Regions from separate parts of the Nocardiopsis codii genome, predicted to be linked through region 1. Evidence: riboswitches for the same ligand, from Rfam matches in the RefSeq annotation. Region 1 holds a riboswitch; each other region holds the start of a gene.

What was found. A riboswitch is a leader RNA that binds a small molecule or an ion and turns the genes downstream of it on or off. The one in region 1 is predicted to bind S-adenosylmethionine.
Region 2: another riboswitch for S-adenosylmethionine. It lies ahead of Q8791_RS15255 (aminotransferase class V-fold PLP-dependent enzyme); the one in region 1 lies ahead of thrC (threonine synthase).
Region 3: another riboswitch for S-adenosylmethionine. It lies ahead of Q8791_RS08940 (FAD/NAD(P)-binding protein); the one in region 1 lies ahead of thrC (threonine synthase).
Region 4: another riboswitch for S-adenosylmethionine. It lies ahead of Q8791_RS22180 (ABC transporter substrate-binding protein); the one in region 1 lies ahead of thrC (threonine synthase).

The regions. Positions count from the first base shown of each region.
Region 1 covers NZ_JAUZMY010000003.1:344,699-351,789, forward strand. Annotated here, with positions in the region: gene groL (chaperonin GroEL) at 1-490, opposite strand, end outside; gene Q8791_RS05265 (GNAT family N-acetyltransferase) at 844-1,371, opposite strand; gene Q8791_RS05270 (ubiquitin-like small modifier protein 1) at 1,635-1,913, opposite strand; gene thrC (threonine synthase) at 1,993-3,252, opposite strand; SAM riboswitch class I at 3,266-3,407, opposite strand; gene Q8791_RS05280 (alpha,alpha-trehalose-phosphate synthase (UDP-forming)) at 3,713-5,149, shown strand; gene Q8791_RS05285 (GrpB family protein) at 5,415-6,017, opposite strand; gene Q8791_RS05290 (class I SAM-dependent methyltransferase) at 6,599-7,091, opposite strand, start outside.
Region 2 covers NZ_JAUZMY010000013.1:164,002-171,092, forward strand. Annotated here, with positions in the region: gene Q8791_RS15240 (primosomal protein N') at 1-1,914, shown strand, start outside; gene Q8791_RS15245 (DinB family protein) at 1,936-2,478, opposite strand; gene Q8791_RS15250 (SAM-dependent methyltransferase) at 2,469-3,176, opposite strand; gene Q8791_RS15255 (aminotransferase class V-fold PLP-dependent enzyme) at 3,888-5,267, opposite strand; SAM riboswitch class IV at 5,328-5,442, opposite strand; gene Q8791_RS15260 (DUF3870 domain-containing protein) at 5,821-6,204, shown strand; gene Q8791_RS15265 (CaiB/BaiF CoA transferase family protein) at 6,213-7,091, shown strand, end outside.
Region 3 covers NZ_JAUZMY010000007.1:23,193-30,283, reverse strand. Annotated here, with positions in the region: gene Q8791_RS08950 (VCBS repeat-containing protein) at 30-1,436, opposite strand; gene Q8791_RS08945 (acetyltransferase) at 1,799-2,260, shown strand; gene Q8791_RS08940 (FAD/NAD(P)-binding protein) at 2,360-4,309, opposite strand; SAM riboswitch class IV at 4,373-4,481, opposite strand; gene Q8791_RS08935 (ketopantoate reductase family protein) at 4,656-5,576, opposite strand; gene Q8791_RS08930 (hypothetical protein) at 5,929-6,081, shown strand; gene Q8791_RS08925 (alpha/beta fold hydrolase) at 6,424-7,091, opposite strand, start outside.
Region 4 covers NZ_JAUZMY010000024.1:44,889-51,979, forward strand. Annotated here, with positions in the region: gene Q8791_RS22175 (hypothetical protein) at 119-1,930, opposite strand; SAM riboswitch class IV at 2,234-2,351, shown strand; gene Q8791_RS22180 (ABC transporter substrate-binding protein) at 2,443-3,540, shown strand; gene Q8791_RS22185 (ABC transporter ATP-binding protein) at 3,537-4,613, shown strand; gene Q8791_RS22190 (ABC transporter permease) at 4,613-5,479, shown strand; gene Q8791_RS22195 (ABC transporter permease) at 5,472-6,305, shown strand; gene Q8791_RS22200 (hydantoinase/oxoprolinase family protein) at 6,302-7,091, shown strand, end outside.

The DNA.
Region 1 (7,091 bases):
CCTCGGCGATGGTCTCGCCGATCTGGGGGTCGCCGGCGGAGATCGAGGCGGTGGAGGCGATCTGCTCCTTGGTCTCGATGTCCTTGGAGAGGTTGCCGAGCTCCTCGTTGATGCGAGCCACGGCGGCCTCGATGCCGCGCTTGAGGCTGATCGGGTTGGCGCCGGCGGCGACGTTGCGCAGCCCCTCGCGGACGAGGGCCTGGGCGAGCACGGTGGCGGTGGTGGTGCCGTCACCCGCGACGTCGTCCGTCTTCTTGGCGACCTCCTTGACCAGCTCGGCCCCGATCTTCTCCCAGGGGTCCTCGAGCTCGATCTCCTTGGCGATGGAGACACCGTCGTTGGTGATCGTGGGGGCGCCCCACTTCTTCTCCAGAACGACGTTGCGACCCTTCGGGCCGAGCGTGACCTTGACTGCGTCCGCGAGCTGGTTCATACCGCGCTCGAGGCCGCGACGGGCCTCCTCGTCGAACGCGATCAGTTTGGCTGCCATTGGATTCTTGTCCTCCCGTGACCGGGCTGATACGCGATGGGACGAGGCATGCGCCCGCGACGGACGACCGGAGCGCTCCGACAACCCTGCTGTCGGATGCCACGGTCTCGCAGCCTCGATCCGGTTAGCACTCAAGGAAGGCGAGTGCTAACCAGGTCCCTTTTTAGCACTCGGCCATGGAGAGTGCAAACGATGTGGTCACGATTTCCCCACCCCTCATAACAGCCCCGACCTGCACATACACCCCATCATGAGCTGTTTTCCGCGCTCAGCGGACAGGTTCCGCCACCCTCCGTGCCTGCTCGGACAGTGCCGTCAGGAGCGAATCGGGACTCGCGGGAGGACACGGCGCGTCAGAGCTTCTTGAAGTACCGGACGATCGGCATCGGTGTGAGCCCCGCCCGGGAGTAGGTGCTCCGCGCCGGGGCGTGGCCCTCGTCGCCCCCGGTCTCGATGATCGCGAGACCCATGCCCCGGTCCCTGATCCAGTCCACCGCGAACTCCGTGAGAGCCACCCCGACGCCCCTCCCCTGGTGGCCGGGGTCGACGGCGAGGAACGTCACTTCCCCTTCTCCGCGGCGGGATCCGCCGTCCCCCGCGCCGTCCTCGCCCTCCGCACCGGGCGCGGGGCGCAGCCGGACGGACGCGAACCCGGTGACGGCACCGCCGGAGACGGAGACCCACACGTGCTCCTCCTCGGACTCCAGGGCCCTCGTGACCACCGCGCGCTGGCTGACGCGCCAGTCCGGGATCATGTGCAGGTAGAGCCGGTCGCCCAGTTCCCGCCGCATCGACGCGTGCACCGGTTCCCACGCCCTCAGGGACAGGGCGACCACCGCGTCCCTGTCCCGCTCCTCGTACGCCCGGATCTCGTCGCTCATCCCCGCAGGCTAACCGCCTCCCCCGGCGCGGGAAAGCGAATATCCCCTGGCCGGGGACCCGTGGTGAGCAGGGCGGGCACGACCATCGGGCCGGGGCCGCATCACTGCCGGGGCCCGCCCCCCCGGGCCGGAGCGCGGGCGGGGACCACAAGGGGCGCGGACGCGGCGAGGGGGCGGCCCCGGGCCTCCCGCTCGTCGCGGGATGACGGGCCGCCCCCTCGCGGGCGGTGGCGGACGGCGCCGGTCGGCGCCGTGCCGACCGGTCAGCAGCCCCCGGCGACCGCCGGGATGATCGAGACCTTGGCGCCGTCGGCGATCTCGGTCTGGAGGCCCTTCTCGAAGCGCACGTCCTCGTCGCCGACGTACACGTTGACGAAGCGGCGCACCTTGCCGTTGTCGTCGAGGATGCGGGCGCGGATGCCCGGGTAGTTGGCCTCCAGGTCGTCGAGGAGCTCGGCGAGGGTGGCGCCCTTCGCCTCGACCTCGGAGGCGTCGTCGGTGTAGGTGCGCAGGATGGTGGGTACGCGGACGCTGGCGCTCATGGCGTTGTTCTTCCTTCTGCTGTGGGGCGGCGGGCCGGTGCGCGGCCCTCCGGGACTGCCTGGGTCGCCGGGACGGCGGTCAGACGAGGCCGGCGTCGGTGAAGGCGCTCAGGGACGGCTTGATCGTGGCGGTCACACCGGCGTCCACCGCGTTGAGGGTCTTGAGTCCGTCGCCGGTGTTGAGCACGACGGTCCGGGCCTCGGGGTCGAGCCTGCCCTCGCGCACCAGCTTGCGGAGCACACCCGTGGTGACGCCGCCCGCCGTCTCGGCGAAGACGCCTTCGGTGCGGGCGAGGAGCTTGATGGCGTCGACGATCTCGTCGTCGTTCACGTGCTCCACGGAGCCGCCCGTGCGCTGGGCGATGTCGAGCACGTACGGTCCGTCCGCCGGGTTGCCGATGGCCAGCGACTTGGCGATGGTGTCGGGCTTGACCGGCTGGATGACGTCGATGCCCTTCTCCCAGGCCTGCGCGACCGGCGAGCACCCCGTGGCCTGGGCGCCGAAGATCCGGTACGGGCGGTCCTCGACCAGGCCGAGCTTGATCAGCTCCTGGAACCCCTTGTCGATCTTGGTGAGCTGGGACCCGGAGGCGATCGGGATGACGATCTGCTCCGGCAGCTGCCAGCCGAGCTGCTCGGCGATCTCGTAGGCCAGCGTCTTGGAGCCCTCGCCGTAGTAGGGGCGCAGGTTGACGTTGACGAACCCCCAGCCCTCGCCGACCGGGTCGCCGATCAGCTCGGAGCAGAAGCGGTTGACGTCGTCGTAGTTGCCGTCGATGGCGACGACCTTGCCCCCGTAGACGGCGGCCATGACGACCTTGGCCTCCTCCAGCCCGGCGGGGATGAACACGCAGGACTCGAACCCGGCGCGCGCCGCGGCGGCGCCGACGGCGCCGGCCAGGTTGCCCGTCGAGGAGCAGGACAGGGTGGTGAAGCCGAAGGTGCGGGCCGCCTCGACGGCGATCGCGACCACGCGGTCCTTGAAGGAGTGCGTGGGGTTGCCGGAGTCGTCCTTGACGTACAGGGAGTCCATGCCCAGCTCGGCGGCGAGGCGGTCGGCCTTCACCAGCGGGGTCAGGCCGGGGGCCATGTTGGGCAGTTCGGCCACGTTGGCCGGCACGGGGAGGAGGGAGCGGTAGCGCCAGATGCTGTTGGGGCCGCTCTCGATGTCGGCGCGGGTGACGTTCCCGAAGTCGTAGGCGACCTCGAGGGGCCCGAAGCAGAACTCGCAGGCGAACTGGGGGGTGAGCTCGTAGCGCCGGCCGCATTCGCGACAGGAGAGCGCGGTTCCGGGGCCGAAGGCGCGGACGGAGGTGGGTTCGGTGGCGGTCATCGCCATGGCGAGGCGTCTCCCCTCATCTTCCCTGGTGGACACCTTGTCCCCAGGCCGGAGTTGGCACCTGCCCCAGCCGCCTCACGGGTTCGTGAGTAGTGCGCGCTGAGATGGTTGCCGGGGCTTCGCAGGGCCGGTCCCTCCACCCCTCTGGATGAGCAATATGAAGTTGTGGGCGGTCCTGTCGGATCCGCACCGTCACTGTAACGGACGCGTTGACCGGTTTTCCATGGCAGGTGATCCGGGTAACACGATCCCGCTCACATGCTGAGATCCCACCGGTCAGCGCGTCCGGGCCGCACGTGCTCTGTTTCGGGGCGGTGACGTCCCGCGCCGTCGGCCCCGGACGGGTTTGGGGCGGCTGTCGACCGGCGAGACATAAGGAGCGTCCCGCTTCCGCACAGGCTCCTCCCCACCGCCAGGACGGCAGCGACGGCCCCATCCGCACCTTCGAGAGGACGACCACGTGGACAAGGCACAGATCCTCATCGCTTCCAACAGGGGACCGGTGTCCTTCTCGACCGCCGACGACGGTTCCCTGGAACACCGCCGGGGCGGGGGCGGGCTCGTGTCCGGGATGATCTCCGTGGCCACGGAGATCGACAGCATCTGGGTGTGCGCCGCCCTGTCCGACGCCGACAGGCGTGCGGCGGCGGAGGCCCCGGAGGCCCGGCTGGACCTGGAGTACGACCTCGACGGCATGCGGGTCCACATGCTGGACATCCCGGAGCGGACCTTCCAGGGCGCCTACACCGGGGTCGCCAACTCGACCCTGTGGTTCGTCCAGCACATGCTGTACGACATCCCGAACAAGCCGTCCTTCGGTTCGGAGTTCCGGCGGCTGTGGGAGGACTACACCGCCTACAACAACGCGTTCGCCGAGGCCCTGGTCGCCGGTGCCGCCGACAACGCCCGCGTGGCCGTGCAGGACTACCACCTCGCGCTGGTGCCGCGCATCCTGCGCGCCCGCCGCCCCGACCTGCGCATCGCGCACTTCTCGCACACGCCGTGGGCGCCGCCGGAGTACTTCCGGATGCTGCCCGACCACGTCTCCCGCGAGCTGCTGGAGGGCATGCTCGGCGCGGACCGGCTCGGTTTCCTGAGCCCCCGGTGGGCGGACGCGTTCCTGCGCTGCTGCGCCGAGATCCTGCGCGCGGAGGTGGACTTCGCCCAGAGGACCGTCGAGTACGGCGGCAGGATGGTCGCGGTGGGCGTGCACGCGCTCGGCGCGGACGAGGAGGGGCTGCGCGAGAGCGCCGCCGAGCCGACCGTGGCCGTGCGCCGCGCGACCCTGGAGGATGCGGTCGGCGACACGCGGCTCATCGTGCGGGTGGACCGCACCGAGCTGTCCAAGAACATCGTGCGCGGCCTGGAGGCGTACCGGGAGCTGCTGACGGCCCACCCGGAGTGGCGGGGCCGGGTGACGCACCTGGCGTTCGCCTACCCGAGCCGGGGCGACGTGCCCGAGTACCGCGAGTACACCGACTCTGTGCTGCGGATCGCCAAGGCGATCAACGAGGAGTTCGCGACCGCGGAGTGGACGCCGCTGGTGCTGGAGGTCAACGACGACTACCCGCGTTCGCTGGCGTCGTTCCAGCTGGCCGACGTTTTGCTGGTCAACCCGACCCGGGACGGCATGAACCTGGTGGCCAAGGAGGGCCCGGTGCTCTCCGAGCGCGACTCGGTGCTGGTGCTCTCGCGCGAGGCGGGCGCCGCCGACGAGCTGGGGCAGCACGCGCTGCTGGTCAACCCCTTCGACACCCTGGAGACGGCGGAGGCGCTGCACCGGGCCCTGTCGATGCCGGAGGACGAGCGCAGGAAGCGGCGGGAGGGGCTCGCCGAGGCGGCTGTCGCACTGCCGCCGCGCCGGTGGTTCCAGGACCAGCTGCGCTCCCTGGGCTGAGAGCGGCTCCGGGCGCGTGGCGCGGCCCGGAGGAGCGCGAGGGCACGCGCGCGGTCGTGCTCCGGGGCCGAGTGCTCCGGAGGCGCGGGGCGCGGGATCGCCGGGCGCGGGCCGGGGTCGCGGTACGCGCCTCCGGCCGCGGAACCCGCGTCCGTGCCGGGGGCGCGGCGGATCGGGGCGGGCGCCGGCGTCCGCCGGGACCGGCCCCCGGGAGGGGCCGGGGGTTCTCCTGCGGCGGTGGGCGCCCCGCACCGCGTCACACGGGTCAGCCGGCGGAGAGCGCCGTCCGCCGCGCCTCTGCCTCGGTGAGGATCTGCTGCACGATCGCGGTCTTGGCGTCGGAGTAGTCCTGGATGCGGCTCCAGGTGCGTTCGGCCAGTTCGCGTTTGACCGCGGTGTAGCGTTCGCGCGCGTCGGCGTCGGCGATGAGGTGGTCGCGGAAGAGGCGCATCCGCTCGACCTCCGGGCATCCCTCGCCGAACACGTGCAGGTTGAGGTTGATGTCCGGGCCCTTGAGAACCCTGTGCTCGTACCAGTCGGGCTCCCTGATCACCATGGAGTACCCGGCGGCCTCCAGGTCGGCCAGGTAGGCGGGCTCGTCCGCGGGGTCGGCGACGACCAGCAGCAGGTCGACGCACGGCTTCGCGGCCATACCGGGGACGGCGGTGGAGCCGACGTGCTCGAAGAGCAGGACGCGGTCGCCGAGGGCCGCGCGGACCTTCTCGGACTCGCGTTTGAACAGGTAGGGCCATTTGGCGTCGTACTCGGAGATGTGGACGCGGCCGTTGACGAGGTTGCGGGACTCGGGGGAGGTCCCGGTCCGCGGAGCACCTCGTGAGGGCAACGGCGATGCTTCAAGGGGTGACATTCTCCAAAGCCTTGTCCCCCCGCGTGCCCGCGTCAAGAGCGTCCGGGCGTGCTTACATATGCACGCGCAGACGTCACATCACGGGCTGTGGGACGGGGGTGACGACCCGCGATCCTTCCCACCCCGGGGAGAGCGGCAAGGGCTCCCCCACGGGACACCGGAAAGAACGCGCGCGAGGTTCCCCCGGGATTCGGGCCGCCGTTAGGGAGCGTTTCGGGGCGCGCCGAGCGGTCGCCGGCACCCGGGCGGAGCGGTCGTCCCCCGGTTCCGAGGGCCGCCGCGGCCGGTCGCCCGCACAGGACCGCGCCGGGATGCCCGGCCCCGAGGGGCCCGGTGGGCCATGGGACGACCTGCGACGATGCGCCGGAACCGTACCGGAGGCGTCCACCCTGGGGTACTCGCCGGCGGACACCGGCACGTCGCGTACCGGCGGGCCGGATCCCGGCGCGAGGACCAGCGGGGCGGGCCGCGGGTCGGGGTTCCGGCAGGGGGCGGGGACGGTCCCCGCGCCGCCCGCCGGGGTCGGCGGGGGCCGCGGGTCCGCAGGAGCGCGGAGGCGCGGGGGCGCAGCGGGTCGCGGGTCAGTCGGGAACGGAGACCACCAGGACGAGCGACCCCTCCAGCGCGGGCAGTTCCCGGAGGTGGCCGAAGCGTCGGTCCCAGGTGCCGTCGGCGAGGTCGCCGGACAGGGCGGCGACGAACCGCCCGTGCGCCTCGTCGTCGACGAAGCTCCACGCAGAGCAGGACAGGCGGGCCCCGACCTCCAGGAGGCGTTCCGGGCGGCCGTAGTAGGCCTCGTTGAACCCGTCGGAGCAGTCCAAGGGGACGGGCACCGGCACGACCTCGGTGGTTCCCCCCAGCCCCGACGCCAGGTCGGCGATCGCCGGGTAGCGACGGGCCTCGGTGTCGAGGACCTCGGGCGCGTACTCGTACAGCCAGAAGTCGCGCACCAGGTCGGGGTCGCAGGTCAGGACGGCGACGGGTCCGGTGGTCACGCGCCGGACCTCGGACAGCCCGGCCGGGAGGTCCTGCCACTGGTGGACGCTGAAGGTGGTCATGGCGGCGTCGAAGGCG
Region 2 (7,091 bases), on a different contig from region 1:
TTCATCGCGGAGCGGGTGGAGCGCTCGGAGTTCTCCGGACGGCTCGCCTACCTGTCCGAGGTGGTCTCCTCCGAACCGGTCCTGACCCCGGAGATCCTGGAGTTGGCCCGTGCCGTCGCCGACCGGTACGCGGGCACCCTGAACGACGTGGTCAAGCTCGCCGTCCCGCCGCGCCGGGTGCGGGTGGAGCGGGAGAACGACCGGGCGGCGCAGGCCCGGGAGAAGGACGCGGAGGATCCGGAGGAGACCGGACGAGGGCCGGAGCAGCCGTCCGGGGACCCCGCCGACGCCCCCCCGGCGGAGGGCGCCCCGGTACCGGAGGACGGGGCCCCGGTACCGGAGGTCGACCCCGGGCCCTGGAGCGACTACCCGGAGGGCCCCGCCTTCGTGGGCGCCCTGCGCGGTGGGCGCGCTCCCCGGGCGGTCTGGAACGCCCTTCCCGGAACCGACTGGGCGGACGCGGTCGCGGTGGCCGCCGAGGCCTCCCTGGCCGCGGGGCACGGCACCGTGGTGGTGCTCCCCAACAGCCGCGACGTCCAGGCGGTCGACGCGGCGATGATCCGCCGCCTGGGCGAGGGACGGCACGTCGCGCTGCCCGCCGACCTCGGCCCGACCCCGCGCTACCGGCGCTGGCTGTCGCTGCTGCGGGGAGAGGTCCGGGTGGTGGTGGGAACCCGCACCGCGATCTTCGCCCCCGTCCGCGACCTCGGCCTGGTCGTGCTCTGGGACGACGGCGACGACGTGCACACGGACCCGCACACGCCCTACCCGCACGCCCGGACCGTGCTGGCCATGAGGGCCCACCGGACGGGGGCGGGGGTCCTGTTCGGCGGGCACACCCGCACCACGGACGCACAGCTCATGGTCGAGTCCGGGTGGGCGCACCCGCTGGTCGCCGACCGGGCGACGCTGCGCAGCCGGGCCCCGGTCGTCAAGGCCGCCGGGGACGACCGCGAGCTCGCCCGCGACGAGGCGGCCCGCACGGCCCGCATGCCGAGCCTGGCCCTCAAGTCGGCGCGGGAGGCGGCCAGGACGGGGGCGGTGCTGTTCCAGGTGCCGCGCCGTGGCTACCTCAACACCCTGGCCTGCGCGGGCTGCCGCGAACCCGCGCGCTGCGAGAACTGCCGGGGGCCGCTCGCGATCCGCGAGGCGAACGCCCTGCCCTCCTGCGGCTGGTGCGGACGGGTCGCCGGGCAGTGGGCGTGCCCCGACTGCGGGGCGACCCGGATGCGGGCCGTGGTGGTGGGCGCCCGCCGGACCGCCGAGGAGCTGGGCCGGGCCTTCCCCTCGCTGACCGTGCGCACGTCCGGGCGCGACGAGGTGCTGTCGGAGGTCCCGGACAAGCCCTCCCTGGTGGTGGCCACGCCCGGGGCCGAACCGGTGGTCAGGGACGGCGGGTACGCGGCGGCCGTGCTGCTCGACGGCTGGGCGCTGCTGAACAGGGCCGACCTCCGGGCCTCGGAGGAGACGTTGCGCCGCTGGTTCAACGCCGCCGCCCTGGTGCGGCCGGGCGGCACCGTGGTGGTGTCGGCCGATGTGTCGCTGCCGGTGGTGCAGGCCCTGGTCAGGTGGGATCCCGGCGGGTTCGCCGAACGCGAGCTGGCCGAACGCAGGGAGCTGGGGTTTCCCCCCGCCGTGTCCATGGCGTCGATCACCGGGGCCCCGGACCACGTGCGCGAACTCCTCGCCCAGGTGGACCTGCCCGAGGGCGCCGAACTGCTCGGGCCGGTACCGGTGGCCGCGGAGCGCGGGCCGGGAGGCGAGGGCTCACCGACGGAGCGCGCCCTCCTGCGGGTGCCCCGCGACGGGGTGGGCGCGCTGGCCCGCTCGTTGAAGGCCGCCGCGTCGGCGCGCAGCGCGCGCGGCGACGAGCACCTGGCCCAGGTGCGGGTGGACCCGCTGCACGTGGTCTGACCGCCGTCCGGGCGGCCGGGTTCAGGTCCGGGAGGGTTGGGCGCGGTAGAGGTCGCGCAGCAGCGCGATCTCGGCGCCGTGGTGGATGATCTCCCGGTTGACGTGCAGCACGAGCGCGACCGTCGGGAAGCCCGCCCACTGGGGCGCCTCGGTGCCTCTCACCGGCGCGGACAGGCCGTCCTCGTCGAGGGCCTGGATGTGCTCGGACCAGACCTCGTAGGCGTGGCGCAGACGCTGCTTGGCCTCGACCGCGTCGCCGGGCCAGTTGACGCTCTCCCGGGTGTAGGTGCGGTCGCCGAAGTGCCAGTTGGTGCGGGTCTCCAGGACGTCCACCACGAGGTGTCCGAGCCGCCAGGCGATCGTGGTCACGGGCGGCGGCTCGGGTTCGGGGACCGCCGAGTCCGGCTGGTACCGCCCGTCCGCCCCCTGGCGCACGGTCCAGGCCCCGGGTGCGGGCAGCCAGTGGTACTCGGCGTCGGTCAGCCCCTCCAGCCGTGGCCAGAGCGAGTACTCCCAGTAGAACTGGACCTGCGCCAGAACCTCACCCGTCCAGTTCACCGCCATCTGCGGGTCCCCCTTCCGCTCCCGGGCGCACGGCCCAGCCCTGCCAGGGTTCCGGTTCCCCGGTCGGACACGTCCTCGTCCGGATAGGGCCACCATCGCAGATCGGCCACACCTGGTTCAACAGGGAGGAAGGGGTGGAAGGCGCGCTCGACCACGGCCCGGGGGGCGGGGGACGCGAGCGCGAGGTAGCCGCCGCCGCGCATGAGGGCGTGCAGGCCCCCGATGCCCTCGGGCGGGTCGTCGGCGGTGAAGGGCCGGGTCATCAGAACGGCGACGGGCTCGTCGAAGTCGACGAGCCCGGAGGTCCCCAGACGGCGCAGGAGCCCCGCGGTACCGGAACCGTCGCCGGAGAGCACTGCCGCGTTGGCGGTGGGGAGCATGCCCGCCGCGCCGTGCGGGGCCAGGTGGACGACGGTGGCGTCGGGGTCGCAGGCGTGGACGCGCTCGGTGGTCCCGGGCACGGGACAGCCCCAGTCGACGAACTGGCGGACACCGGCGTCGGCGCGCAGGTAGTCGATGACCCGTCCGAGAAAGGCCCGGTGCAGGCGGGTGTGCTCGCTCTGCCCGGTGGCGGCTGGCTCGCCCGCGCGCGGGTCGAGGCTGACCACGCGCGACCGTCGTCCTGGCACCTGCACGGGTTCCCGTTGCCGGAACACGGCCGCGAGCGGACCCGCCTTGGGCCCTCGGACGTCCGTCACGATCACGCTCCCCCAGCCGGTTCGCTTGTGGGAGGCAGGACGCGCCGCGGAGCGAACCGGTCGGGTCCGTCGGCGTCACGCCATGCCGTCAGGGCCTGATGCTACAGGCTGGGAAAGTGATTCCCGGCACACCATGGAGTGAAATGTGCCTTGTTGTACTTTTTGTTGTTCGGTGCGTAGCAAGGTTCCGGATCCTCCGCCCCGGAAGGGCTTCCCGACACGTTCCGGTGCCCGGAGGGTGCGGGGCTGCCGCCACCGGCACCGGCCCGCCTCCCCTGCGCGCGGCCGCCCGCTCAGCGACGCGACGGGGCCGTGGTCGGCCTCCCCGCGGACGCCGCACACTGCCGTGCGACCACCGACGCGCCCGGCCCCGCCACCGGCCACAGCGGGCCCGCCGGGAACGGCCTCCCGCGCGCGGGCCGCCTCGCCGGCGGGCCCCACCGAGTGCGGGGGACCGGAGGCGCGGGGACGGGAAGGGCGAGAGCCCGCAGGACCGGGGACACGCGCACGGGAGGCACCGACCGCGGAGGGTACGGGCCGTGAGGGTCGTCGGTGCGCCGGGGCGGGGACGAGGCGGCACGAGGGGTGCGAGAGAGCCAGGCGCGGAGGCACGCGGGAGACGGGCAGCGCCCCCCCGCGGGCCCCGGACGCAGCGCGCCCCGGTGACCGTGCCGGTCACCGGGGCGCCCGTCGACGGGGGCCGTCCCCGCGTCAGAGCACGTTGCGCGGGTCCGGAACCGGGGCCAGGCGGCCGTCGCAGTCGGCGTACTCCCAGGCCGGGCCATTGGCGACCAGGTCGGCGACCGCGCCGACGAGCCGGTCCACGTGCTCCGCGGTGGTGCCCACCCCCAGACTCGCCCGCACGGCCTGGGTGTGGCCCTCGGGCAGCAGGTGCCGGGTGAGCGGGTGGGCGCAGAACAGGCCGTCCCTCACCCCGATGCCGTGCTCGGCGGACAGTGCGGCGGCCAGCAGGTCGGCGGGCAGGCCGTCCACCGTGAACGAGATGATGCCGACCCGCGGGTGCTCGGGGCCCCACAGGGTCAGCTCGGTGACGCCCGCGACGGCGGCCAGCCCGGCGCGCAGCCGCTCCAGGAGCGCGGACTCGCGGATGTGCAGGAGTTCCTGGGTGGCCGGGGTGAGGGTGTCGCAGGCGGCGGCCAGCGCCACCGCGCCGAGGACGTTCGGGCTGCCCGCCTCGTGCCGCGCGGGGAGGTCGTTCCACACCACGTCGTGCTCGGTGACCAGTCGGGTGGCGCCGCCCCCGGACAGGTACGGGGTGGCCTCGCGCAGCCAGTCGGCGCGTCCGGCCAGCACCCCGGAGCCGAAGGGCGCGTAGAGCTTGTGCGCGGACAGCGCCACGTAGTCGGCGCCCGTCTCCTCCAGGCTGAACGGCAGGTGCGGCACGTACTGGGCGGCGTCCACGACCACGCGGGCGCCCTCGGCGTGCGCCGCCGCCACCAGTTCCTCGACCGGCCAGATCTCACCGGTGACGTTGGAGGCGGCGGTCACGCACAGCAGCCTCGGCCCCTCGGGGGCCTCCCGCAGCGCTGTGCGGGCCGCCTCGACGGCGGCTTCGGCGGTGGCGGGCAGCGGCAGGCGGACCACGCTCCCGGCACGGGCGGCGGGGTGCTCCCAGGGCAGGAGTGCGGCGTGGTGCTCGGTCTCGAACACGACCACCGTGCAGCCCTCGGGCACGGAGCGGGCCAGGAGGTTGAGGGCGTCGGTGGTGCCGCGCACGAACACCACCGCGTCCGCGGGCTCGGACCGGGCCCCGAGGAACCGGGCCACGCTGCGCCGGGCCCGCTCGTAGGCGTCGGTGCTCACCTGCGAGTGGTGGCCCGCGCCCCGGTGGACACTCGCGTAGTAGGGCAGCGCGTCGGCCAGGGCGTCCGCGACCGGGGACAGGCAGGGGGCGCTGGCGGCGTAGTCGAAGTTCGCGTACTCGACGCGCTCGCCGGTGACCAGGGGGACGCCCTCGTCCGCGGCGACGATCGTGCACCCGGCGGTGTCGCCCGAGGGGCGGTCGGCGGATCCGGACGGAGCACCGGAACGGAACGAACGCGCGGTGTGGATGGGGCTGACAACGGTCATGAAGCACCTCTTCTGCGGGTCATGGGACCCACAGGGGTGCCGTCACGGCTACGCCACAGGGGTCCGCGCTTGTCTGACACGGTTGTGTCGGGACCTGGTCCTCACCCGGGGCACCCCACCGCGGAAGGAGGGTTGCCGACCAGCAAGCCGGGGCTTCGCGCTGGTACTCGTGACCTGCGACGCAGGCTAACACACGCGCGGCGGGGCCGACCAGCCGGGCCCTTGTGTGGCCTGGACCACCCCGCCGCCCGCCCCGCGGCGCAGCGGGGCCCGGGGCCCGGGGCGCGGTCCCCCGCCCGCGCAGGCCGGGCGGGCCGCTGGTCCGCCGGGCGCACCGGTCCAGGGCACCCTGCCCGCGCGAGGGGACGGGGGAGGTGCGGGCGTTCGCCGAACGCGCGGGCCGCGCCCCGCTTGACAGCCGCCGAACCGGTCGGGCCATACTTGGGGTGCCTGCCCTCACGCCGCCGGTGCCCGGTTTCCCCCGGCCACCCTCCAGGCGCGAGACTCCAGAGCGTTGGAGTTTTCGCATGCCCGCGAGCGAGAGGTGTGTCCGTTGCACGGCGACGACCGTATCCAGCAGGTTCTCCGCAACCCCAGGGTTGTCCTCATCTCCGGCTACGCCCGTCTTCCCGACTCGGTGGCGAGCCATTCCCAGTACCAGCGGCTCGGCGTCGTCCTCGCCGTGGACACCGCGGACGGCCGCATCGTCGCCGCGGACACCACCCTGCTCACCGACCTGGGCAAGGACTTCTTCCGCGCCCTGGTCGAGGGCGCCTCGGTCACCGAGGACATCGCCGAACTGGTCCAACGGGTACAGACGCGGTACGCGGGCCAGTCCGGCGCCGCACTGACCACGGCCCTGCGCCGCTGCCTGGAGTCCTACTACCAGCTGCGGGAGGGCGACCAGCTGCCCGGCGGCCCCGACGCCAAGGAGTGACACCCCTCGTGACCGACACCCCGCCCGTTCCCGGCGACGACGCCCCCGGCCCCGGGCCGGGCCCGGCCGCCCCGCTCCCCCTCGCGGGGGTGCGCGTCGCCGACCTCTCCCGCGTGCTCGCGGGCCCGTACGCGACCATGCTCCTCGCCGACATGGGAGCGGAGGTGGTCAAGGTCGAGCAGCCCGGGCGCGGCGACGACACCCGCGCGTGGGGCCCGCCCTGGGCGGGCCCCGCCGACGGCGGGGACGGCCCCGGCGAGGCGGCCTACTTCCTGTCGGTGAACCGCAACAAGCGCAGCCTGGCCGTGGACCTGAAGGACCCCGACGGCCTGGCCGCCGTCCAGGAGCTGTGCGCGTCCTCCGACGTGGTCGTACAGAACTTCCGGCCCGGCGTGATCGACCGGCTCGGCCTCGGCTACGAGGCGGTGAGCGCACGCAACCCGGCCGTCGTGTACTGCTCGGTGAGCGGCTTCGGCCCGGAGCACGAACCGAGCACCCGTCCCGGGTTCGACATCGTCGTGCAGGCGGAGAGCGGCCTGATGTCCACCACCGGCCCCGCCGACGGCCCGGCGAGCAAGGTGGGGGTGGCCCTCACCGACGTGCTGACCGGTCTCAACGCCGCCGTCGGGATCCTGGGGGCGCTGATGAGGGCCCGTGTGACCGGCCGGGGCGAGAACATCAGCGCGTCGCTGATCAACTCCACCCTGTCCGGCCTGGTCAACCTCACCCAGCAGGCGCTCGTGACGGGGGCCGAACCGGCCCGTGTCGGCAACGCGCACACCACGATCGTCCCCTACCAGGTCTTCCCCACCGCCGACGCGGAGATCGTGGTCGCCGCCGGCAACGACGCCCTGTACCAGCGGCTGTGCCGGGCACTGGACCGCCCC
Region 3 (7,091 bases), on a different contig from region 1:
GGACCTCGGCCCGGGGAGGGCGGCCCGCCTCAGTCCTCGAAGCCCGCTCCGTCGAACGCCGCCTCGTCCTCGCTCCCGTCGGTGACCCACCAGCGCAGCGGCGCCGACCAGTCCGCCTTCGGGACCTGGTACAGCACCAGCTCGTCGGAACCGTCGGCGTCGTGGTCCGCGCAGGCGAAGACGTGGGCGACCGGGGCGCCGCCGTCACCGGAGTCCGGGCGCACCAGCGTCGGCGCCCCGTTCGGGGCCAGGCCCGAACCCGTGTCGTCCAGCAGGTCGACGCCGTGGCCCCCGAGGCCCACCGCGAGCGTGTCGGCGCCGTCGCCGTCCAGGTCGCACCCGCCGAGAGAGCGGAAGACCCCGTAGGTCCCCTCGTCCCGGGTCAGCCGGACCGAGGAGGGCTCGGGCACGCCCGCGTCGAAGGGGCCGTGGTACACGTTCAGCCTGTCGTCCACCTCGGGGGACTCGGTCCCGTGCCCCGGTTCGTTGTTCCTGCCCCCGTCGTCGCCGACGGCCAGGTCGGTCTCGCCGTCGCCGTCGAAGTCGCCGAACACGGACATCCCCCCGGCGTGCAGTTCGGCCTCCCCCCACGCCTCGGGGTCGCCTCCCCCGGTCAGGTAGAGGGTGTTGCCGGGCTGCTCGCCGTCGTCGCCGCGCCGCACCAGCAGAGGGGTGGGAACACCCTCCGCGAGGTGGCCGGGCACCAGGTCGCCGACCCAGGCGTCGACCGTGCGGTGGCCGGTGCGCGCGGGAGTCCCGTCACGCTCGAACGGGCCGTACAGGACGGTCAGACGCGACCTCCCCTCCGACTCCTCGAACGACACCAGGTCGGCACTGCCGTCGCCGTCGAAGTCGCCGGGCGCCGGCGCCGCGCCGCTGGGGGACCACTCCCCGTCCGACCCCTCCCCGGAGGGCACGGACGCCAGGGGGACGGGGGCCGCGTCCGGGTCGGGGCCGGCGGGACCGCCCCAGAACACCGCGGCCCCGCCGACGCCCTGCCCCGAGGGCGGAGCCGTCGTCACGGGTATGTCGGAGAAGCCGTCACCGTCCAGGTCGGCGGTCCCCGCGCGCAGGTGCTGGCCGCCGCCCGCGGCGGCGACCGCGGTCACGGCCCCGGCTTCGAGGCCCGTGCGCGTGGTCGGATCGGGGCCGCGCTCCGAGCCGTAGACGACCACCAGCCGCCGCGTCTGCTCCCAGGTCCCCTCGTTCCCGGCGGTCTCGACGGGCCCCAGGAAGAGGAGGTCGGTGTAGCCGTCCCCGTTGACGTCGTCGGGGAGGTCGCCGCCCCCGCCCTCGGGGACGGGGGCGAGTTCGTACACCTCGTCGGCCCCCTGCCCCCGTCCGCCCTCCGAACCCCCGGGATCGGGGGCGTTCGCGCACCCGCTCAGGAAGAGGACGCAGGCGAGGGAGAGCGGGGCGGGGCGGAGGGGGTACATGGGATCGTCCGATCGTCGGGGAGCCGGCACGGCGGGCGTGCCCGGTCGGCCTTCGGGGATCACGCCAGGGTAGTCGCAGATCCGTCGGGCGCACGGCGCCGGTCTCGGCCGCCGAAGGCCCCGCTGTGGAACGCGCCCCCGTCGGCGACTCCTCCGGTGACCCGCCGGCGGACCGGTGCTGAGCGCACCGCGCCCGGGTCGTGGGCCGGAGCCGGCTCGTCGGTGCCCGTGGTCCCCGGTGACCACCGGGGGAGGGGTGGAGCCGTCCCCGAGGTCGGCGGCGCCCGGCCGCGGGCGGGTTCGGGCGCCTCCGGGAGGAAATCTCCGTGCCGTGCGGGAGGCGGCCCCGGTACGGTGCGCGTATGAATCCCTCTCTCCCAGTGCACGTGCGTCCCTCCAGGGGCCCGGAGGAGTACGCCGCCCTGGCGGAGATCTGGCGCAGCGCCGTCACCGCCACACACGCCTTCCTGACCCGGGAGGACGTCGACCGCTACGAGGCGAGGATCCTGGACGCCTACCTGCCCCGGCACGACGTCCACGTCGCCGTGGACCCCGACGGCCGCCCCGTCGGCTTCATCGGGCTCGACGGCCACCACGTCGACATGCTGTTCGTCCACGACGACGCCCGGGGACGCGGCGTGGGCCGCGCCCTGCTGGCCTGGGCGGCGCAGGGTCGCCCGGTGCTCACCCTGGACGTCAACGAGCAGAACCCGGCCGCGCGCGGGTTCTACGCCTCACAGGGGTTCGAGGAGACGGGCCGCTCACCGGTGGACGGCGAGGGGCGCCCGTTCCCGCTCGTCCACATGCGCAGGGACCGCTCCTGATCGCCGCGGGGCCGACCGGGCACCCGGGGCCGACCGGGAACCGGCCGCACCGCCGCGGCGCCCGGACACCCGGGCGCGGCGGCGGAGCGGCGGCAGACCTCAGACGCGGCCCGCGGTCACGCCGGTTCCCGACACGTCGTCGGCTCCCAGGTGGTCCATGACAGCGGCGGCGGCCAGGTCCGCCCCCGCCAGCAGCGGCGAGGGCACGCCCGGGATCGCGCCGATGGAGGAGCCCGGCTGCACACCCTCGGCCGGGATGCCGAGCACCACCACCCTCTCGTCCGCGACGCCGTCGGCGTCCAGCAGGCGGAAACCGGACCTGGTCACGTCCAGGGTCCCGCTGGACGACCGGGAGCCGTCCGCGGACGGCCACACGTGCAGCCCCGCCCGGCCGGACCCCAGGAGGGCGCCCAGCAACGGGTCGTCGGTGCCCGTGACCACGCCCTTCGACATGCGCGTCTCCACGAACGCCCGCGCCCGCACCGGCTCGCGCCGCACCGACGCCGAGCGCCCCACGAACACGCCGTCCTCGAACTCCACCGACGAGCCCTCGCCGAGTAGCTCCAGCACACCGGCGTCGATCAGCGCCAGCACCTGGGCGGTGCGGTGCGGAGGAGGCCCCGACGCGAGCGCCAGACCCGTCGGCGTGAACCACCCCGCCACGTCGCGGGCCACGCTCGCCCCGTCCAGCGCGCCCGCCGCGACCAGGCGCTGCACCTGCCCCCGCAGCGCCGCCATCGCCCGGTTGACGGCGTTGCGCGCGCTCGTGAGCGGGGAGTGGATCGTGTCCAGCTCCTCGTTCACGTACGCCGCAACCCACGCCCGCCAGGCCTCCTCCGTCAGCGGTCCGGCCGGTCCGGGCCGGTCCAACCGCCGCGTCGACAGGCGGTGGCGTGGATCGGTCACCGCAGCCGCCACGACGGCGTCCACACCGTCGGCGCCGGCACCGCGCAACCGCGCCAGCAGCTCCTCCGCGCCCAGCCCCGGCACCACGGTCCCGGGGCGGTGCTCCAGAAGGGACGACAGGTGCGCCCACGCGAACTCGCGGGCGAGCTGCGGCCACACCGCCGTCCGGAAGTCCTGGCCGGTCTCCGACGCCACCTGCGCGAACCACTGCCGCGTCGCCAGGCGCGGCTCGTACCGCGGCGGGAACCCGTCGGGGTAGGCGGCCTTGGCCCGGTAGGGCAGGCCCCGCCGGGACCCCGCCACCAGGTGCGGCTCGTCCCCGCTCCGCACGTAGCGCAGCCGCGCCGGGTACAGCGGATCCCCGGCGGGCTCGAACCGCCCGCCGCGTCCCTCCGTCAGCAGCGCCACCACGTCGAAGAAGTTCGCGCCCAGGCCCGCGACCAGGACGGTCTCCCCTCCGGGGACCCGGTCCCAGTCGCGTTCCGCGGGCATGCCCGGCTCCACGTACACCAGCCCGTGCGCCTCCGCGGCCGACACCAGGGACCGGACCCGGGGCGAGCGCCGCGCCTGCACCATGCCCTGGGCCAGCACGACCACGGGCGCGTCCAGGCGGCGTCCGTCCTCCAGTACCACCGTCCGCCCGGCGTCCCCCGACGCCACCAGGTCCACGGCGGTGCCGACGACCGGTGTCAGCTCCACCCGGCCGGTGGCCCCCGCCGCCGCCAGCTGCTCGTTGTAGTACACGCCCTGGATCCGCCGCGACGGATAGGACCAGGGGCGCAGCTCCGCGACCTCGCGGGCCGCCCACGCGGGGCGGTCGGCCGGGACCTCGCTCTCGGAGGCCCAGCGCAGCAGGTCGGGACCGGGGACGACGGGGCCGTCCATCGGGGTGGAGCCGTCGGCGTGGATCGTGGTGTGCGCGCTGTAGGTGTTGTTGAGCAGCAGGGGGGACTGGTCGGTGCGCCAGGTGGCGCCCGCCCCCACCTCCACCCGGTCCACGACGGCCACCCGTACGGGCCGGTCCGTGCGGGGGTGCCGGGCGGCCAGGCGCGCCACGACCGCGACCGCGCGCGGGCCGCCGCCCACCACCACGGCGTCGAACCCGCGGAGCGGGAGGGGGGTCGTCCCGGGGATGGTGCTCACAGTCCCGCCTCGTCGTGTTCGTCCGGTGTTGAGGTGCGGCGACGGCGCCGGGGGACGAGAGTTCTCGCACGCTTGCCGCGTCGCCGCAGCCGGGTCGTCGATTCCGGGGCACCCCACCGCGCAGGAGGGTTGCCGCCCAGCTAGCCGGACCTTCGCGCTGGAACTCGTGACCTGAAACCGAACTTATCCACTAGGAAATATTCCAGACAAGTGGGAGGGAAGGTGACGAGAAATACACACAAGGGGGCGGATGGTGGCAATCGGTGCACCCGAGGGGCGGTCGGCTCCGCGCCGACCGCCCCCGGCGCGCTTCCCGGTACGCGGCGCGCGCCGGGAAGCCCGCCACTCAGGCGCGTGCGGCCGCGTACGCGCTCAGGCCGGTGTAGGCCAGGGAGAACAGCGGGGTGGGCACCCCCAGCTCGCGGCCCCGGGCGACCAGGTCCCCGATGATCTGGTCGGCCTCCACCGGGTTGCCCTGCGTCAGGTCCCAGTACAGCGAGGTCGTGGTCGTCGCCGTCGTGTCGGCGATGATCGCGTCGGCCCGGTCGCGGGCGTCCTGGCCGGGCGGGTACCCGGACGCCGTCGCCACCGCGATGGCCTCGGCGAACACCCCGGCCGTGAACTCCTGGCCGCCGGGCGCGCTGTTGATCCGGCCGATCGGGGCGCGCATCAGGCAGTTGCACGCGCCCAGGGTCGCCAGGAACACCCACTTGTTCCACAGTTCCTGGCGCGCCGACCCCGTGAGGGAGACCGAGTAGGAGCCCGCGTCCAGGGCGGCGTGCACGTCGGCCGGGGCCACCACGGGGCGGTCGGAGAGGGGGCCGTAGATCAGCTGGCTCATCTTGCCGACCTCGACGATCTCGCCCTCCGCGCCCAGCCTGGTCATCACCATGGCCACGCCGCCGTAGACCCGGTCGGCGCCGAACCGCTCCACCAGGGCGTCGATGTGCCGCATGCCGTTGAGGAACGGCAGGACCACGGTGTCCGGACCCACCGCGGGGGCGGCGTCCTCCAGCGCGGCGTCGAAACCGTACGACTTCACGGCGAGGACGACCAGGTCGTAGCCGGGTCCCAGCCGGTCGGCGGTCACCGGGGTGACGGGGACCGACTCCACACCGCCGTCCGCGCTCCGCAGGACCAGTCCTCTCTCCCGGAGGAGTTCGGCGCGCGCGGGCCGGACGAGGAAGTCGACGTCCCGGCCCGCCTGGACCAGGCGTGCGCCGAAGTACCCGCCGACGGCTCCGGCGCCCACCACAAGGATCTTCATGATTCTCCTACCCGGTGTCTCGTGAACACCGCAAAACGTATGACCATGGGACACCTGGGGGCAAGGGTGAAGGAGTTGCCCTCCGGTGACACGGAGTCGCGCCGCGGTGCGGAGCCCGCTGGCGCACCGGACGGCAGGAAGGGAGCGCGGAGTCCCCTCCCGTCCCGGGAGGGTCCGCGGGGTGGTGGCCCCGCGCCCCGCTCCGCAACGGACGGGCTGTCCCGGCGGTCCCCCGGCCCCGCCCCTCGGTCACGTGGTCTCCACATGCGGAGAGGCCACCGCCCGGGTGGCCTCAGCTGGTGGATATGGGGAAGCGACCGGACATGTCCGGCCGCGGGTCTAGGGTTGGCGTATGACTGAATCGCAGGACACACAGGACATCCAGGCCCAGGCGCGCGAAGCGATCCTCAAGAAGATCGTGGAGTTGGCTCCCGTCTCCGAGGAGGCCGAGGACGTCAAGGACCTCGCCGAGGCTTACGCGTTGGTGCTCAGCGTCGACGAGTAGGAAGATCCCCGGTGGCGTCGTCCTGTCGGGCGGCGCCTTCGTCGTGTCCGGGGTCCTGTCCGCCGACGAGGCCGCCGGAGACCATCGGGTTCTCCTTGGTTCTGTTCGTGTCTGACGGCAACGTTTGTCGATGAGTGTGGTCAACACCCCTGCTCATCGCTCTGTCGTGTCGATGAGTTCGGCAACCCCGAGGGCCTTGCGGTGAGAGCATCAGTGTGCTTCCCATCGCGGAGGGGACCCGATGCCGTCGCAGTCCAAGACAGAGCTGTACGCAGCCATCCGACGCGACGTGCGCACAGGCATGGCACTCCGGGCGTGACGCGCAAGCACGGCGTCTCCGGGTCAGGTGCGCCTCGGAGCGGGATACGTGGGAATGTCGCGGAGGAATCCCTGGAGTATCCGTTGCAGCGCGTCGGTTCGTTCGAGGTGGACGTCGTGCCCTGTGCCGGGGATGCTCACGGCTGTCGTATCCGGTCGTAGGCGGAACATGTCGTCGATCTCCTGCGGGGGGATGATGCCGGACTGGCCGAGGACGACCAGGGTCGGGCATGCGATCTTTGCCCACTCGTCCCAGAAGGAGCGCCGGGCGTTCTCGGCCAGCGAGTCGACCATGACGTCGCGGTCGAAACGCGGCCACCAGCCGCCGTCACGCTCCTCCAGCCCGGCTGCCCAGCCTTCGCCGACTGCCCCGCCGCCGAGGAAGTCGACGGCCGCCTGCCGCGACGGAAAGGGGTTTGGCCACGAGTCGAGCCATCCGCCGATCTCCTCCTGCACGTGGGGATTCGGGCCACCGGGTCCAGCTTCGACCAGGACGAGCGCGTGGATGAGGTCGGGGTGTGCGGCGGTGGTGAGCATGGCAGCGTGGCCGCCGAGCGACTGGCCGATCAGGACGGGCATCCTTAGGTCGAGCTGGTCGAGTACGGCGACGACGTCGGCGACATAGGCGGCGCGGGAGAGGTCGTGGGGGAAGCGTTCGCTGGCACCGTGGCCGCGCTGGTCGACTGCCACGA
Region 4 (7,091 bases), on a different contig from region 1:
GTGATACCACCGGCGCGGCGGGACCGGGACGGCATCGGCGGTGCCGTGCACTGGCCGGAACCGGCCACCCCGCGCAGGTGTGGGACCGGCCCGTGTCCGGAGGCCGCGGGAGCGCGCATCAGCCGGTGAGCACGGTCATCTCGTCCCCCCGCGCGTCCAGGGCCGACAGTTCGACCTCCGCCGAGGGCGGACCCCCGCTGCGGGGCCCCTCGACGGCGACGGGCTCACCGTTCTCCCCCGTCCCCTCGGCGCCGCCGCGCACCACGACCCGGGACGCCTCGCGCGACGCCGCCGCCAGGTAGTGCCAGCGGCCGTCGCCGTCCTGCCACCAGGTCCCCGCCACCACCTGGCGGTTGAGGTTGCTGCAGTCCCAGCCGCTCCGGCGCTCGCCCGCGACCACCGTGTCGGTCCCCTCGCCGGTGGTCGCGACCAGCACGGCGCGGGCCAGGCCGCCCCCGTCCTGCGTTCCGTAGCGCACACACACCCAGCGCCCGTCACCGCCGCCCGGGAGCTCCTGTCGCGCGAACTCCCACGCGGTCGCCGTGGACACCGGCTCGTGCGGCGGGGCGCCGGCGCAGGCGACCAGGCCCCAGAGGTCGAACCCGTTCGCCGGGTCCAGCACCTCGTGCGGGCCCAGGCGGCGGATCTCCGCGGGGGGCGGCGGCATGTAGCCCAGGTGGGCGGTTCCGGGGCCGCCCAGGTCGATCGCCGTGTACGCCTGGCCGTGCGCCACCTCGGGGGCCCGCAGCCGCAGCACCGGCCCCACCCCGCAGTGCCCGCCGGCGGCCACGGCCCCGGTCACCCCGTCCTCGTGCGGGATGTCGGACCAGCGCGCGCCCGCCTCGCCCAGGGGAGCGGTGGCGGCCTCGGTCACCCACGGCGGCAACAGGTAGTGGGTGCCCGCGTCGGTGTCGGCGAGCCTCAGCGCGGGCCAGTGCGCCACCCCGCCGTCCGGCTCGGCGAACACCTCCACGTCCTCGTCCCCGCCGGCGGCGGTGTAGCGGGCCACCCACGGCCCGTCGTGCAGCAGCACCACCTCCCGGTCGGCCACCTCGCCCGCGAACAGCAGGCGCGGGGCGCGCGGGACCGCAGTGGCCGGGCCGCTCCCGGCGGAGGTCAGGGCGGGCGTGCCGGGGGTGCCCCCGGCACGCGCCGGGTCCCCCGTGGTCGCCCGCCCGGTCCACACGGCCAGCGCCCTGCGGACCAGATGCTCGTCGCCGACGGCGGTACCCCGGGGGTGCCACGCGGTCAGGTCCAGCCGGAAGCGTTCGCGCCAGGTGTCCTCCGCGGGCGCGTCGGCGAGGGCGACCGGGGCCGTGCGCGCGGCGGACCCGAACGTCTCGGCTCCCGGTTCGGCTGCGGTCAGCGACAGGGAGAGCACCGCCAGACAGGCCGCGCCCGCCGCGACGGCGAGTCCGCGCCGGTCGAGGAGGGCGCCCCGGCCGTTGACCCGCACGACCGTGGGGTCGGGGAACCGGAGGTCCTCCTGCACGGTGAGGGCCCGCTCCACGGCGCCGTCCGCGTCGCGCACGCCGACCGAGGCGAGCAGTGCGCGGGCGTCCCCGGGGGCCATGCCCTCCACGCGGAGCAGGGCGTAGGCCGCCCGGGTCCGCGCGTCGAGGCCCTCCAGGCCCTCCAGTGCGACGGCCTCGCCGCCCGCACCCTCCAGCGGTGACACCCGCAGCCCGGTGGCGCCCCTGGGGTGCCATCCGCGCGGGAACAGGGAGCGCCGCAGGACCTGTCGGCGCACTCGCGCGTACTCGCGCGGGCGGGGTTGGCGGCGACCGGGGGGCAGGGCTCCGGTGACCACGCGGTGGGCCCGTTCGAGCAGGCCGTGGGCCGGACGCCGCCCGGAGAGGGCGAGGAGGGAGATCAGGACAAGGTTGCGATACCTGTTCTGGGGGAGGCGGTGCTCCGCTGGGGTGGGCATCAGAACTCCTCGGGATCGGTCCGAGCGAGCCTAGGTACCCCGGGTCCGCCGCACGCGGCGAATGCCGAAACCTGCCACCTATGCCTGGAAAGTCCCGTGGGGCGGGCTTTCCGGGTTTCCCTCCCGGTGTCGGCGGGGGTTGCGCGCACCGTCCGGTGTCCTCCGCGCCGCGTCCGCGCCGGGGACGGACGGCGGGGGTGCGGTGCGGTCCGGTGGTGACCTGCATGGACACTGGTTCTGTGAGAGATGTACGTTAATCGACTCACCTGGTAGGAAAAGTCATATTTTGTGGTAGTTTTCTGCCGTCAGGAGTTCCAGCGGTAAGCCCCGGCTGGCTGGACGGCAACCCTCCACCGCGGTGGGGTGCCCCGGGTGAGGACACGGCTGTCGTTGCGTGCGCGCATCGTGGCAAGCGCAGGTTCCCTCGAACGAGCTCCCCGCGCGACCCTCCACCGTGCCACACATCTCCTCAGGGGCTGGTGAAAGGACTTTCCGTGATCGAGTCAAGCCGCTTGGGCACTCGAAACCGAGGACGCGGCGTCCTCCTGTGCGCAGCAGGCAGCGCCCTGATACTGGCGGGCACCACCGCGTGCGGCGGCATCGACACCGGTGAGGGCGGGTCCGCCGGCGGCGAGATCACCGTCACCGCGTTCGCCGGCCCCTGGGGAGAGCTGTTCACCTCCTCCTTCGTCGAGCCCTTCGAGGAGGAGACCGGGATCGAGGTCAACGTGGTCACCGGCGCCGACGGCGAATGGGTGACCCAGATGCGCGCCGCCGGGGGCGAGAACCCGCCCTTCGACCTGGTCGCCCTCACCTCCGAGACCTTCCACCAGGCCGTCACCAACGACCTCGTCCAGCCCCTGGACCCCGACGCCCTGGCGCACTGGTCCGAACTGGACCCGGTGCTCGTCGAGCAGTCCACCGTGGACGGCTCCTCCTACGGAGCCCCCCTCACCACCGGCTCCGCCGGCCTGGTCTACCGCACCGACCTCGTCGAGGACCCCCCGCAGGACTGGGAGGAGATCTTCGACGAGCAGTACTGCGGCCACGTGGCACTGCCGCCCCTGACCTACAACATCGGCCTGCAGTTCTTCTCCGCGCTGGTGGCCTCCGAGGGCGGGGACCTGTCCGACCCCGAGGCCGTCGACCGCGCCTTCGAGCGACTGGAGGAGCTCAAGGGCTGCGTCTCCGCCTACCCCTCCGACGCGGGCAACGTCGGCACCGTCCTGCAGAACGGCGACGCCTGGATCGTTCCGTTCTGGGACGGGCGCGCCATCGCCATGGAGCAGGAGGGGCAGCCGATCGGCTTCACCTACCCCGAATCCGGCGCGGTGGGCGCTCTGACGTCGTACTACGTGGCAGAGGGCACCCAGAACCGCGAGGACGTCTACGCGTTCCTGGACTACCTCACCTCCGCCGAGCACCAGAAGCCGTTCGCCGAGGGGACGTTCTACGGCGGCGGCAACACCGGCATCGACCACTCCGCCGAGTTCGACGAGCGCATCAGCTACGGCACCGACGTCTACGAGGACTTCACGTGGGTGGACTACGGCGCCGCCACGCCCAACCTCAACGAGTGGCAGCAGCGATGGAACGAGATCTTCCAGTGACCGATCCGACCTCCGAGCACATCGTCGTCGAGTCGCTCACCACGGCCTACGGCGGGACACGGGTCCTGGACGTCGACCGGATGGCGATCCACCGGGGCCAGTTCCTCTCCATCCTGGGGCCGAGCGGCTGCGGCAAGACCACGCTGCTCCACGCACTCGCCGGGTTCGTCGAACCCGACGGCGGCTCCATCACCATCGACGACCGCGACGTCACGGCGGTGCCTCCGCACCGCCGCGGCCTGGGCATGGTCTTCCAGAACTACGCCCTCTTCCCGCACATGTCGGTCGCCGACAACGTCGCCTACGGCCTCCGGGCGCGCCGCACGCCGCGCCCGGAGCGGGACCGGCGCGTGGCCGAGGCGCTGGACCTGGTGGGCCTGGCCGAGTTCGCGCGGCGCCGCCCCCGGCAGCTGTCCGGAGGGCAGCAGCAGCGGGTCGCCGTCGCGCGCGCCCTGGCCACCCGCCCCGAGGTCCTGCTCCTGGACGAGCCCCTGTCCAACCTCGACGCCCAGTTGCGCCGCGAGATGCGGGTCGACCTGCGCGCACTCCAGCAGAGGCTCGGCATCACCATGGTGTTCGTGACCCACGACCAGGAGGAGGCCATGTCGCTGTCGGACCGCATCGTGGTCCTCAACGGCGGGCGGATCGAGCAGGAGGGCACCCCGCAGGAGATCTACTCCGCCCCGGTGAGCCGCTTCGTGGCCGAGTTCGTGGGCGCCGCGAACATCATCGAGGGTGTCGGCGGGGCCGACGGCGTCGACGTCGACGGCGTCCTGGTGCGCACCGGCCTGGACGAGGCGCCGTCCGGCCCCGTGTCCCTGGCCCTGCGGCCCGAGCGCGTGCGCGTGTCCGGGGGAGAGGAACCCCTGGGCGCCGCCGGGCGCGGCGGCGTGCACGGCGAGGTGGTCCACCGCGCCTTCCTCGGCGACGGCTGGGAGACGCGGGTGCGCGTGGGGGAGTCCCTGTCGCTGGGCGCCCGCACCGACGCCGAGCCCCCTCCCCTGGGCGCGAGGGTGACCGCGCACTGGGACGCGGCGAGCGTCATCGCGCTCCGCGACGCGGGCGGCGCCTGATGGGGGCCGCCCGGGGACGCCTGTTCGGCGTCGGGTTCGTGCTGCCCGCGGCGGTGTTCCTGGTCCTGGTGTTCCTGGTGCCGCTGGTACGCGTGCTGTCGCTGAGTCTGCATCCGGTCGACGGGGCGGGCAACCCGCTCCCCGAGTTCTCCCTGGTGCAGTACCAGCGGGTGTTCACCGAGTCCTTCTTCTCGCAGGCGCTGGTGAGCAGCTTCCAGACCTCCCTGCTGGTCACCGCGCTGTGCCTGGCTCTGGGCTACCCGGTGGCGTACGCGCTGTCGCGGGTCCCCGGCGGGGCGCTGCGCACCCTCATGTTCGTCATCGTCCTCTCACCGCTGCTCACCAGCGTCGTCGTGCGCAGCTACGGCTGGGTGGTGCTGCTGTCGGCCAACGGCGTCGTCAACCGCTTCCTCGTCGGCACGGGCATCGCCGACCAGCCGCTGCCCCTGCTCACCAGCTACACGGCGGTCGTGGTCTCGGTGACCCACGTGCTGCTGCCCTTCGCGATCATCCCGCTCACCACCGCCCTGGGCGGTATCGACCCCCACCTGCGACGCGCCTCCCAGAGCCTGGGGGCGGGGCCCGCCCGCACCTTCGGCCGGGTCACCCTGCCCCTGAGCCTGCCGGGTGTGGCCGCGGCGTGCATGGTGGTGTTCCCGCTGTCCATGGGCATCTACATCACCCCGCTCCTCGTCGGCGGCGCCAACCAGCCGCTCGCGGGACTGCGCGTGTACAGCCAGATCACGAGCGTCTACGACTACCCCGTCGCCGCCGCTCTGAGCCTGACCCTGCTGGTGCTGACCCTGGTGTGCGTCGCCGCCATGGGCGCCGGATTCCGTTTCTGGGAGAGGAGGAACCATGGCTGAGACCACCGCCGCGCCCCGCGCGCGCCGACGCCCCGCGGTGGCCCGCCACGCGGGCAGGATCGCGCTCGGCCTGCCCGTCGGGCTGATCCTGCTCTTCCTGGCGGCCCCGCTCGTCGTGCTGGCCGTCAGCTCGCTCAACCCCGCCGCCTCGCTGGAGTTCCCGCCGCGGGGCGTGTCCCTGCGCTGGTACGCCTCGGTGCTGTCGTCACCTGACTGGTCGGTGTCCTTCCGGCTCAGCGGCCTGCTCGTGGTCATGGTCGTGGCGACCACCACGGTCCTGGGCACGCTGGCCGCCTACGGCCTGACACGCGGCACCTTCCCCGGACGACGGCTCGTGGAGGGTGTGGCGCTCGCACCCCTCATGGTCCCGGAGATCATCATCGCCCTGGGCCTGCTCTACTACTTCCAGGGCCTGGGGCTGCTCAACAGCGTGCCGGGGCTGTGGCTGGCCCATTCCCTCGTGGCGCTGCCCTTCACCGTCCGCACCATCATGATCAGCGCCTCGCGGCTGGACCCCGCCCTGGAACGCGCCGCCGCCACCCTGGGCGCCGGACGGACCCGGGTCTTCCTCACCGTGACCCTCCCGCTCCTGCGCCCCGGCATCCTCGCGGGCGCGGTGTTCGCGGCGGTGACGTCCCTGGGCGAGGTCGCGGTGTCGGTCCTGATCTCGGGCGCCAACACCACCACCGTTCCCGTGCGCGTGTTCTCGGCGGTGAAGTTCGAACTCGACCCCTCGGTCGCGGCGGTCTCCACGCTGCTCATGCTCGCGAGCGTCGTGGTGATGGTGGCCGTCGACCGGATGACCCGACTCTCGGAGGCAGTGTGAACGACGACCCGGAGACCGCGACCCCGGCCACGGTTCCACAGGGACCCCGCGCGGGCATCGACGTGGGCGGGACCTTCACCGACGTCGTGCTGAGCCTGCACGGCGGCGGCACCGTCCACCACAAGGAGCCCAGCACCCCCGCCGACCCGGCCCTGGCGGTGGCCCGCGGCCTGGCCGCGGTCACCGCGGCGGCCGGGCTGGCCCCCGCCGACGTCGTGGACATCGCGCACGGGACGACCATCGGCCTCAACGCCATCATCCAGCGGCGAGGCGCCCGCATCGCCCTCGTCGTCACCGAGGGCCACCGGGACATCCTGGAGATCGGCCGCAGCCGCATGCCCTCCTCCTTCGACCTGCACGCGGCCAAGGAGGAGCCGCTCGTCCCGCGCGAACGCGTCGTCGAGGTGAACGCGCGCCTGGACTCGCGGGGAGGCGTACTGCGCGACCCCGACGACGCCGACCTCGCCCGCGCGGCGGCGGAACTGGCCGCCACCGGAGCCGACGCCGCCGCCGTGGTCGTCCTGCACGGGCACACCGCGCCCGACTACGAGGCGCACCTCACCGAACGCCTGGCCGCACTCGTCCCCGACCTGCCCCTGGTGTCCTCCGCGGCCGTCTGGCCCGAGGTCCGCGAGTACGAGCGCACCCTCGTTGCCTGCATGAACGCCTACATCCAGCCCTTGATGAGCGGCTACTTCGACCGGCTGGAGGAGCTCCTGGCCGACCTGGGCGTGCGGGCCCCGGTCTACATCACCGCGTCCAACGGCGGGTCGCTGAGCCTGGCCT